Regions from separate parts of the Mesorhizobium sp. M0195 genome, predicted to be linked through region 3. Evidence: predicted binding sites of a transcription regulator. Region 3 holds the regulator's gene; each other region holds the start of a gene.

What was found. Region 3 encodes PhoB, which activates phosphate uptake and scavenging genes when phosphate is short. Its sites were predicted from a motif close to TGTCATNNANCTGTCAT; they were not measured.
Region 1: NKJ12_RS02180 (PhoX family protein) is a predicted target of PhoB. The motif match lies at 1,369-1,385, and genes of this name have one in related genera.
Region 2: NKJ12_RS03855 (alkaline phosphatase D family protein) is a predicted target of PhoB. The motif match lies at 1,705-1,721, and genes of this name have one in related genera.

The regions. Positions count from the first base shown of each region.
Region 1 is NZ_JAMYSV010000001.1:439,054-442,331, forward strand. It holds gene NKJ12_RS02180 (PhoX family protein) at 1-1,301, opposite strand, end outside; gene NKJ12_RS02185 (hypothetical protein) at 1,504-1,842, shown strand; gene NKJ12_RS02190 (phosphatase PAP2 family protein) at 1,857-2,558, shown strand; gene NKJ12_RS02195 (helix-turn-helix domain-containing protein) at 2,872-3,141, shown strand.
Region 2 is NZ_JAMYSV010000001.1:765,433-768,710, reverse strand. It holds gene NKJ12_RS03860 (hypothetical protein) at 1-20, shown strand, start outside; gene NKJ12_RS03855 (alkaline phosphatase D family protein) at 58-1,632, opposite strand; gene NKJ12_RS03850 (MFS transporter) at 1,912-3,195, opposite strand; gene NKJ12_RS03845 (TetR/AcrR family transcriptional regulator) at 3,278-3,278, shown strand, end outside.
Region 3 is NZ_JAMYSV010000009.1:54,679-57,956, reverse strand. It holds gene NKJ12_RS18690 (ROK family protein) at 99-1,343, shown strand; gene phoB (phosphate regulon transcriptional regulator PhoB) at 1,353-2,042, opposite strand; gene phoU (phosphate signaling complex protein PhoU) at 2,059-2,766, opposite strand; gene pstB (phosphate ABC transporter ATP-binding protein PstB) at 2,799-3,278, opposite strand, start outside.

The DNA.
Region 1 (3,278 bases), on a different contig from region 3:
CTGGCAAAGCCGTTTTCCGCCCCCAGCGGCCCCTGGCCGAAGACGATCGGCAGCCATTCGATCGAACCGTCCTCGGCGAACTTGGCGACATGCAAGGTGCCGTCGTCGAGCAAATTCATGTTGGCGGCGCGATCGTCCGGATTGAACTTGCCTGTGGTGACGAACTTATAGACATAGTCGAAACGCTCGTCGTCGCCGAGGTAGAAGACGACACGGCCATCCTTGGCGACGATCGATTCTGCGCCCTCATGCTTGAAACGGCCCATGGCGGTGCGCTTCCTCGGCACCGACGTCGGATCCTGGACGTCGACCTCGACGATCCAGCCGAAGCGGTTCGGCTCGTTCGGCTCCTTGCCGATATCGAAACGGTCGTGATGCGCCGCCCATTCATAGGCGCCTTCGGGAATGCCGAGGCGCTTGTAATTGGCCGCCTCGTTATGGCCCTGCGGCAGCTCGCCCGAGAAATAGCCGTGGATGTTCTCCTCGGCCATGACATAGGTGCCCCACGGCGTGACGCCGCCGGCGCAGTTGTTGAGGGTGCCGATGACCTTCGTGCCGCTCGGGTCGGTGCTGGTCTTGACGCGGTCGTGGCCGGCGACGGGGCCAGACAGTGCCATCTCGGTATTGGAGGTGATGCGGCGGTTGAGCTTGCCGTCGCGCACGACCTGCCATTTGCCGGCTTCTTTGCGGATCTCGACAATGGTGCCGCCATGCGCGGCCATCTCGACATCGACTTGCTCCTTGCTGAGGGGCGCCTGCTTGGCTTTGCCATCGACGATGGTGACGAGGCCCGGGAACATCAGATGCGGATTGGTGTATTCGTGGTTGACGACCAGCAGGCCGTGCTCGGCCGAGCCGTCGATCGGGATATAGCCGACATAGTCGTTGTTGTAGCCGAATTGTCTGGCCTGGGCTTCCGCCGACTGTTTTGTCGGATCGAATTCCGGCGAGTCGGCGAACAGCGGATCGCCCCAGCGCAGCAGCACGTCGGCGTCGTAGCCAGGTGCGACGTGATGCTTGTCGTCGATGCCGGCCTCGAGCTCGTCGAAAGCGAAGGCGGATCCTTCGGCGGCGCGGGCGTTGTCGGCGGTGATCAGCGCCAGCGGGCTAACGGTAGCGGCTATGGCCGAGACGGCAAGCGAGCCCTTGAGGAAGCCGCGGCGCGAGAACCGCGCGGCGATGATCTCACCCATGGTGCGGTTGTCGGTGGGATTGGCTCCTGGCCCATCGTTTTCCTCGAGCAGACTGGTGCGGAAATGGGCGTCCGGGGTGCGATGTTCGGTCGAGCGCTGTTCAGTCATGGGGGCCTGCCTCTGGCTGGATGGATTGCTGGAGCGTGTTGCCTGGCCAATTCGGTATTACCGGCAGGTCACAGTTTGATGACATGCCGGCTAATTGCCACCTGCGATTTCGTATCCAACATCAGCCCCGCTTGACCGCGACCGGCGCTTCGGAAACAAGAGCTGCGGCAGGCGCGTAGAGACCGCATCGGGAGGAACAAAAGTGAGTTTCTGGGGACTTGGGCAGCTCTGCGTTTCGACGGTGATCTTTCTGCTGGCGGCGATGGCCGCAAAACAGTGGGGGCTGGCGCCGAGCCTCGGCAAGATCGTGCTGACGTTGGCGCTCTATTCGCTGGGCAATCTGATCATGCTGAGGCTGATTCGTGAATTCGGCATGTCTGTGTCGTTCAGCCTGTCGGCGGTGATCCAGCTGGTGTCGGTGAATGTGGTGGCGCTGGTCTTCTTCGGCGAGCGCGTCAATGCCTTGCAGGCAACCGGCATTGTGCTTGCCATCGCAGCTGTGGCGCTGATCACGCTCGGGCCCTATCTGCAAAGGCTGTAGCTGCGATCGGGCCGATGAAGAAGATTGCAAGCAGACTGCGCAACTGGCTGGAGTTCCCGGTTCTGCTGGCCGGGCTGGTCATTGCCGGCGGGCTGTGGGGGTTCGAAGAACTGATGGAGCTGGCGCGGGCGACCACGCCGCATGCCTTCGACACCGAAATCCTACTTGCCTTCCGCAAGGCCGGCCAGCCCGACAATCCGATCGGACCGGCGTGGCTGGAAGGAGCGATGCGCGACATCACCAGCCTCGGCAGCGCCAGCGTACTGGTGCTGATCACGGCAGCAATGATCGTCTATCTGCTCCTTATCCGCAGGCCAGGCGCGGCGCTTCTCATGTTCGTCGCGGTGGCGGGCGGCCAGCTCCTGTCAAGCGTGCTGAAATTCGATATCGACCGGCCGCGCCCCGATCTGGTCTCGCATCTCGCCGATGTGGCATCGCTTTCGTTTCCGAGCGGCCACGCCATGCTGTCGGCGGTGACGTATTTGACGCTGGGCAGCATGGCGGCACGGTTTTTGCCCGGGCGCACAACGAAGATCTATGTGCTCATGCTGGCGGTGCTGACGACGGTGGTGGTCGGCATCAGCCGCATCTATCTCGGCGTCCACTGGCCGTCCGACGTGCTGGCCGGCTGGTGCGCCGGCTTTGCCTGGGCGATGCTGTGCTGGCTGGCGGCACGATTGCTGCAGCGATGGCTAGGGCGGGCCGACGGCACCTGACGTCGGCCGGACTACTTCAAATCAGCCTGTTGATCAGGCCATGTCCGCAGCCTGCCAGCAGGAAAACCATCGACAGCACGACTGTCGAGGTCGCCAACGCTTTGAATGTCTTCACCTGCTCATCCTTTTTGAGGTCCTACTGTAAAATCGGTACCGTAATGGATGTCCCGCCAAACGATGCCGAGGTTTGTAGCATGCCAGCGCACCGGCTGGCAAAGACTGTTGCATGTTTCACATATGCAAGATGATATTTGACCCATCATCATGAAGGTATTATACGTGATACCGCAGAACTCAGACGGGGTTTTGACCGATGATCACTGCCGCGCAGATGCGTGCCGCGAGGGCGCTGGCCGGCATCGATCAGAAGACCCTCGCCGAGCGCGCCGGGGTTTCGCTTCCAACCATTCAGCGCATGGAAGCGAGCGACGGCGTGGTCCGGGGCGTGGTCGATACGCTGATGAAGGTCATCCAGGCCCTTGAAGAGGCCGGGGTCGAGCTGATCGGCGAAAACCAGGCGAGCGAGCGTGGCGGCAGGGGCGTTCGCCTCAAGCCTGTCACGCCGCAGAACCCGCAAGGCTGACGCTACTGCCGCATCGCCGAAAATCAAATTCGGTTTTCGGATAGTCCGATGCGCGGGTCAAAAGTGTTGGGGCGTATCTGTGCGCCTATTTGGACGCACGCCGCTCCAAGTCGCGACGGCGACCGCCGACAGTCCTG
Region 2 (3,278 bases), on a different contig from region 3:
TCGTCTGCTATCCCGATTGATGCACATCCACCTTCGGGGTGGTCCTAAAAGGCAATCTCACGCCGACCGCACCGGATCGAGCGTGACCTTATAGAGTTCGCTGTCGTCGCAATCCATCAGCCGCACCGTCAACTGCTCGGTGGCTCCATCGATGTCGACGAGCCCGAAGAACTGCAGGCCGGCCGACGGCGGCAGGTTCTGACCCTGTTCGGCGGTCGGTGCCTTGATGAACCTCAGCTCCGGGCCGAAAGTCATGTCGAAAGCATTCGGTCCGAATGTGCCGGCGTGGATCGGACCCGAAACGAATTCCCAGAACGGATTGAAGTCCTGGAACTGCGCCTTGTCCGGATTGTAATAATGCGCGGCTGTGTAATGCACGTCTGCGGTTAGCCAGACGGTATTGCTGATCCCCGCGTTCTTTATATAGCGAAGGAGGTCGGCAATTTCCAGCTCGCGCCCCTTGGCCGGGCCATTGTCGCCATTGCTGATTGCCTCGGCCCCGACCTTCTTGGTGCCGTCGTTCCAGACGACGAGGCCGAGCGGCATGTCGGCGGCGATGATTTTCCAGGTTGCATTGGAATTCGCCAGCTCGCGCTTCAGCCATTTCGTCTGTTGTTCGCCGAGGATGCGCGATTGCGGCGTCATCGTCTCCTGCATATTCTGACCGTTGGGGCCGCGATAGGAACGCATGTCGAGGAAGAACACGTCGAGCAACGGCCCATAGGCGATTTTGCGGTAGACACGGCCGGGCTCCGATGGCTCGTAGCGGATCGTCGTCATTTCGTGGAAGGCGCGCGCCGCGCGTGCCGCCAGTACATGGATGGATTTTTCGGTGTAGCGGTCGTCGGCGCTCAGATCCTTCGAATCCGACCAGTTGTTCACCACCTCGTGGTCGTCCCACTGGTAGAACGTCGGGCAGATGGCGTTCAGCGCCAGCACGTTCCTGTCCATCAAATTGTATTTCCACTGACCCCGGTATTCGTCCAGCGTCTCGGCAACCTTGCGTTTTTCGTCGATCAGCACGGTGTTCTTCCACTTGCCGCCGCCGGGCAGGTCGACCTCGTCCTTCATCGCGCCATCGGCATAGATCGTATCGCCCGAATGCAGGAAGAAGTCCGGCGTGTGCTTGGCGATAGTGGCGTAGGTCTTCATGCCGGTGTCGTCGATGCCCCAGCCCTGGCCAGCGGTGTCGCCCGACCAAGCGAAACGAATGTCGCGCTTCGAGGCAGGTGCCGTGCGGAAGCGGCCGACGATCGGCTCGGAAACGGCGTTAATATCGGAAAGATCGGCCGCGACCATGCGGTAGAAGATGTCCTGGTCGGAGGCGAGATCGGTAAGCAGCCGCTTCACCGTATAGTCGCTGGCCGGCGAGCTATCGAGCGGCGCCAGGCGGACGGCATTGGCGAAGCTCTCCGTCGGCGACACTTCGAACATGACGCGCGACGGCCGGTCCGTGCGCGCCCAGACCATGCCGCTGGTCGCATCGACGTCGCCGGATTGGATCCCGTGGGTAAAGGCCGGGCGCTGATTGGCGCGCGAGTAATAGGGAAGCGCGAGGCCCGACGCGCCGACCAGGCCAACGGCGCTGGCCGACGTGACGAAAGCGCGCCGCGTCATCGAAATCTTGTTCATGGCTGTCTCCTGGATGGCGTTGAACGTCGCCGCCAAGCTCCAGCTTCAATGTTTCAGGCACATTTCGAAACGATGAAGGTTTTCTGACATCAACAGGATGGCGAATCTCCCTCCTTGAGGGGGAGATGTCGCCGGAGGCGACAGAGGGGGTCGTCTCGCATGGAGCACCGACCTCTTGCGCCTGCGATAAGGGGCCGAGCCCGGTCGGACCGACCCCCTCTGGCCGCTTCGCGGCCATCTCCCCCTCAACGGGGGAGATTAGCACTCAACTGTCGCACCCTAAGCCGCCTGCGGTTCCGGCTCGAAGGCCGGGCGGCTGGTGTTGATCAGCAGCGAGATGCAGGCGGCGGCTATTGCCGTCATACCGGCGATCAGGAAGGCAAGCTCGTAATTGCCTTGCAGCTCGCGCATGGTGCCGCCGAAGAAGGCCGCTGTCGCGGCGCCAACCTGATGGCCGGCGACGATCCAGCCGAAGACGATCGGTCCGCTGCGGTCGCCGAACGCCTCGTTGGAAAGCCTCAGCGTCGGCGGCACCGTGGCGATCCAGTCCAGTCCGTAAAACACGGCGAAGATGATCAAGCTGGTGGCCGAAAAGCCGGAATAGGGCAGATAGATCAACGACAGGCCGCGGATGCCGTAATAGACGCCGAGCAGCTTGCGCGGATCGAAACGGTCGGTGAGCCAGCCCGATAGCGTCGTGCCGATCAGGTCGAAAATGCCCATCATCGACAGCAGGCCGGCGGCTTGCACTTCGCCTATGCCCATGTCGCCGCAAAAGGCGATCAGGTGCGTGCCGACCAGCCCGTTGGTGGTGAAGCCGCAGACGAAGAAAGTGGCGAACAGATACCAGAACACGCGCGTGCCGGCGGCGCGGCGCAGCGTGCTCAGCGTATGCGAAAGGAAATTGCCCTGCGCGGCCGGCGGCGCCGGCGGCACGTCGTCGGCATCAGCGCCATAGCGGACCATGCCGATCGAGGCCGGGCGCTCCGGCACCAGCATATAGACCAGCGGCACCAGGCAGGCGGTGGCCACGGCAATGGCGATGGCGACCGGCTTCCAGCCGCCTGACTGGGCGAGCGAGGCGAGCAACGGCAGGAAGACCAGCAGCCCGGTGGCGCTGGACGCCGACATCAGTCCCATCACCAGGCCGCGATTGGTCTTGAACCAGCGGTTGACGATGGTTGCGCCGAGCACGGTGGCGACGGCGCCCGAGCTGACGCCGGAAAACACGCCCCAGGTGAGGAGCAGATGCCACGGCTTGGTCATCAACAGGCTGAGCGCGGTCGATCCCGACATCAAAAGCAGCGCGGCAAGCAAGGTGCGGCGCAGCCCGATCCGCTCCATCAGCGCCGCGGCAAACGGCCCGGTCAGGCCATAGAGGAAGATGCCAGTGGCAGCGGCCAGTGAGACGACGTCGCGCCGCCAGCCGAAACTGTTCTCCAGCGGCAGCATCATGACTGCCGGCGCCGAACGCAGGCCCGCTGCGATCAGCAGGCAAAGGAAGATGACGGCGACCACGACGAAAGCGTAGCGCTGGCCAAACGGGCGGGATTGAGCTATCATGTTACTGACCGGTACGTTGCAGGAGCGCGAAACATACGTACCGACCGGTAACATTGTCAACCAGCTAATCGGTACACCAGACA
Region 3 (3,278 bases):
CATCTGACACTATTTGCCGCATCCGACACTATTTGTCGGACATTACCGAGGGCTTCCGGTTCATGAGCGGCCGCGGCAACCGGGAGGAAAGCAAAACGATGTCGGTCGGAATCCGCCATGACGATTTGCGCCGGCGCAACCGGGCGATGGTGATCTCGGCGGTGCGCCGGGCCGGCCAGCCATCGCGTACGGAGATCGCAGCCACCACCGGCCTCAGTCATTCAACCATATCGGCGATCTCCTCCGACCTGATACGGGAAGGCATCCTCGCCGAGAGCAAGGCAAGTGAGCCCGTTTCGTTGAAACGCGGTCGTCCACAGGTCGGCCTCGCCCTCAACCCGGAAGCGGCGGCGGTGCTGACTGTGGTGTTGTCGCTGAATTTCCTGTCGGCCGCCATTATCGACTATGCGGGACAGGTGGTCGCCGAGGAACAGCGCCGGCTGGACACGCTGACCATGCCGCGCGACGAGCTGATCCGCGAATGCATGGCCATCGTCCGGCGCCGGCTTGAGGACCCAGACCTTGACGTCCGCAGTGTCGCCCGCATCGCCCTGGCGATTCAGGGCATTACCGACTCCCCTGCACGCGCCATGCTGTGGTCGCCGATCACGCCGCAGACCGACATCGCCTTTGCCGACATGCTGGAGGACGAATTCGGCATCCCGGCCACGGTGGAGAACGACTGCAATATGATGGCGGTGGCTTTGCGCTGGCGCAATCCGGATCGCTATCGCGACGACTTCATCGCCATCCTGCTTTCGCATGGCATCGGTATGGGGCTTGTGCTGAAGGGCGAACTGTTCACCGGGACGCATTCCTCGGGCGGCGAATTTGGCCACATGATCCATCGTCCGGGCGGCGCGCTCTGCCGTTGCGGGCGGCGCGGCTGCATCGAAGCCTATGCCGGCAACTATGCCATCTGGCGCAACGCCAGGCAGATGAGCGAAGACAGCGAACCGGTCGCCGACGTCGGCGACGCCGACATGCGCGCGCTGGCCGCCCGCGCGCGCGAGAAGGATGGGCCGGAACGCGAGGCCTACCGCAAGGCCGGCGAAGCGCTGGGTTTCGGTCTCGGCTCGCTGTTCGCGCTGATCGATCCGGCACCGGTCGCGATGGTCGGCGCCAGTGCCGCCGCCTTCGATCTGATCGAGCCGGCCTTGCGCAAGGCCATCGCCCAGACCGCCGGCGGCCAGCACTCGGGCTCGATCTCCTTCGATACCGAGCCGAACGAATTGCCGCTGATCCGCGAAGGCTGCGCGATGCGGGCGTTAAGCTTCGTCGACCAGGAGATTTTCGCGCCGGGCGCGCAAATGAGGCCCGGCGTCAGAAAGAACGTCGCCTGACCAGGCGGGTCAATCTTCCCTGATCGCATAGCCGGCACCGCGGATGGTGCGGATGACATCCGGCATGCGGCCGTTATTGACGGCTTTGCGCAGCCGCCCGACATGCACGTCGACGGTGCGTTCGTCGATATAGATCGTCTCGCCCCAGACATTATCGAGCAACTGGCTACGCGAGAAGACGCGGCCCGGATGCCGCATCATGAACTCGAGCAACCGGAATTCGGTCGGCCCGAGCCGGATCTCGCTCTTCTTGCGATAGACCCTGTGCGATTCGCGATCGAGCACGATGTCGCCGACCTTCAGCACGCTGGACAGCACTTCCGGCTTGGCGCGCCGCAGCAGCGCCTTGACCCTGGCCATGAATTCCGGTGTCGAAAACGGTTTGACAAGATAGTCGTCGGCGCCGGTCGAAAGACCGCGCACCCGGTCGCTCTCCTCGCCGCGCGCGGTCAGCATGATGATCGGCAGCCGCTCGGTTTCGGGGCGCACGCGCAACCGGCGGCAGAGCTCGATGCCGGAAACCGCCGGTATCATCCAGTCGAGCACCAGAAGGTCGGGCACATTCTCCTGCAAACGGATCTCGGCTTCGTCGCCGCGTGTCACCACCTCGACCTGGTAGCCTTCGGATTCGAGATTGTAGCGGAGCAGCACGCCCAACGGCTCCTCGTCCTCCACCACCATTATGCGTGGTGCGATCATCGGCTGGGCACCCCCATCATGTCACCGGCGCGGACATTGTTGTTTCGTCCTGCTTCGGACGATTGACGGGCAATTGCTCGCCGGTCAGCACATAATACGCATTCTCGGCGATGTTGGTGACATGGTCGCCGATCCGCTCGAGATTCTTGGCGCAGAACAGCAGATGCGTGCAAGCGGTGATGTTGCGCGGATCTTCCATCATGTAGGTCAACAGCTCGCGGAACACGGACGTGTATTTGACGTCGATACGCTCGTCGGCGGCGCGCAGCTTGGCCAACGCGGCCGCATCGCCTGCAGCATACTCCTCGATGACGCCCTGCACCTGGATGAGCACCAGCTGCGCCATCGCATCGATGGAATGCGATAGGTCGCGCGGCGTGACGCTGAGGCCGACCGCGCTCACACGCTTGGCGATATTCTTGGCAAGGTCGCCGATGCGTTCGAGGTCGCCGGCCATGCGGATCGCTCCGACGACATGGCGCAGATCGTGAGCCATTGGCTGGCGCTTGGCGATCAGGGTGATGGCGCGGTCGTCCAGTTCGCGTTGACGCGCGTCCATGATGGCGTCGTCGGAGACGACGCGTTGCGCCAGCACGTTGTCGGAATTCAACAGGGCCTTGGTCGCCCCGCCGACCATCGAACCGGCGAGGTCGGCCATGTCGCGGATCAGCTTGCTGATCTGCTCGAGATCCTCGTCGAAAGAAGCGACTGTGTGTTCGCCCATGGTCCTGTCCTCATATGCATGATCGGAACGGCTCAGCCGAAGCGGCCGGTGATGTAGTCCTGCGTGCGCTTCTCGCGGGGCGACGTGAATATCTTCTCGGTCCGGTCGAACTCGACCAGTTCACCCAGATACATGAAGGCGGTCTGGCGCGACACGCGCGCCGCCTGCTGCATGTTGTGGGTGACGATGACGATCGTGTAGTCGGCTTGCAGCTCGTCGATCAGTTCCTCGATCTTGGCCGTCGACAGCGGGTCGAGGGCCGAAGCCGGTTCGTCGAGCAGAATGACTTCCGGCTTCACTGCCACGGTGCGGGCAATGCAGAGCCGCTGCTGCTGGCCGCCGGACAGGCTCAAGCCGCTGGCGTTCAGCTTGTCCTTGACCTCGCTCCACAGCGCCGCCCGCTTCAACGCTTGCTCGACGCGGCCGTCCATCTCGGACTTGCCGAGATTCTCGTAGAGCCTGACGCCGAAGGCTATGTTCTCGTAGATCGACATCGGGAACGGCGTCGGCTT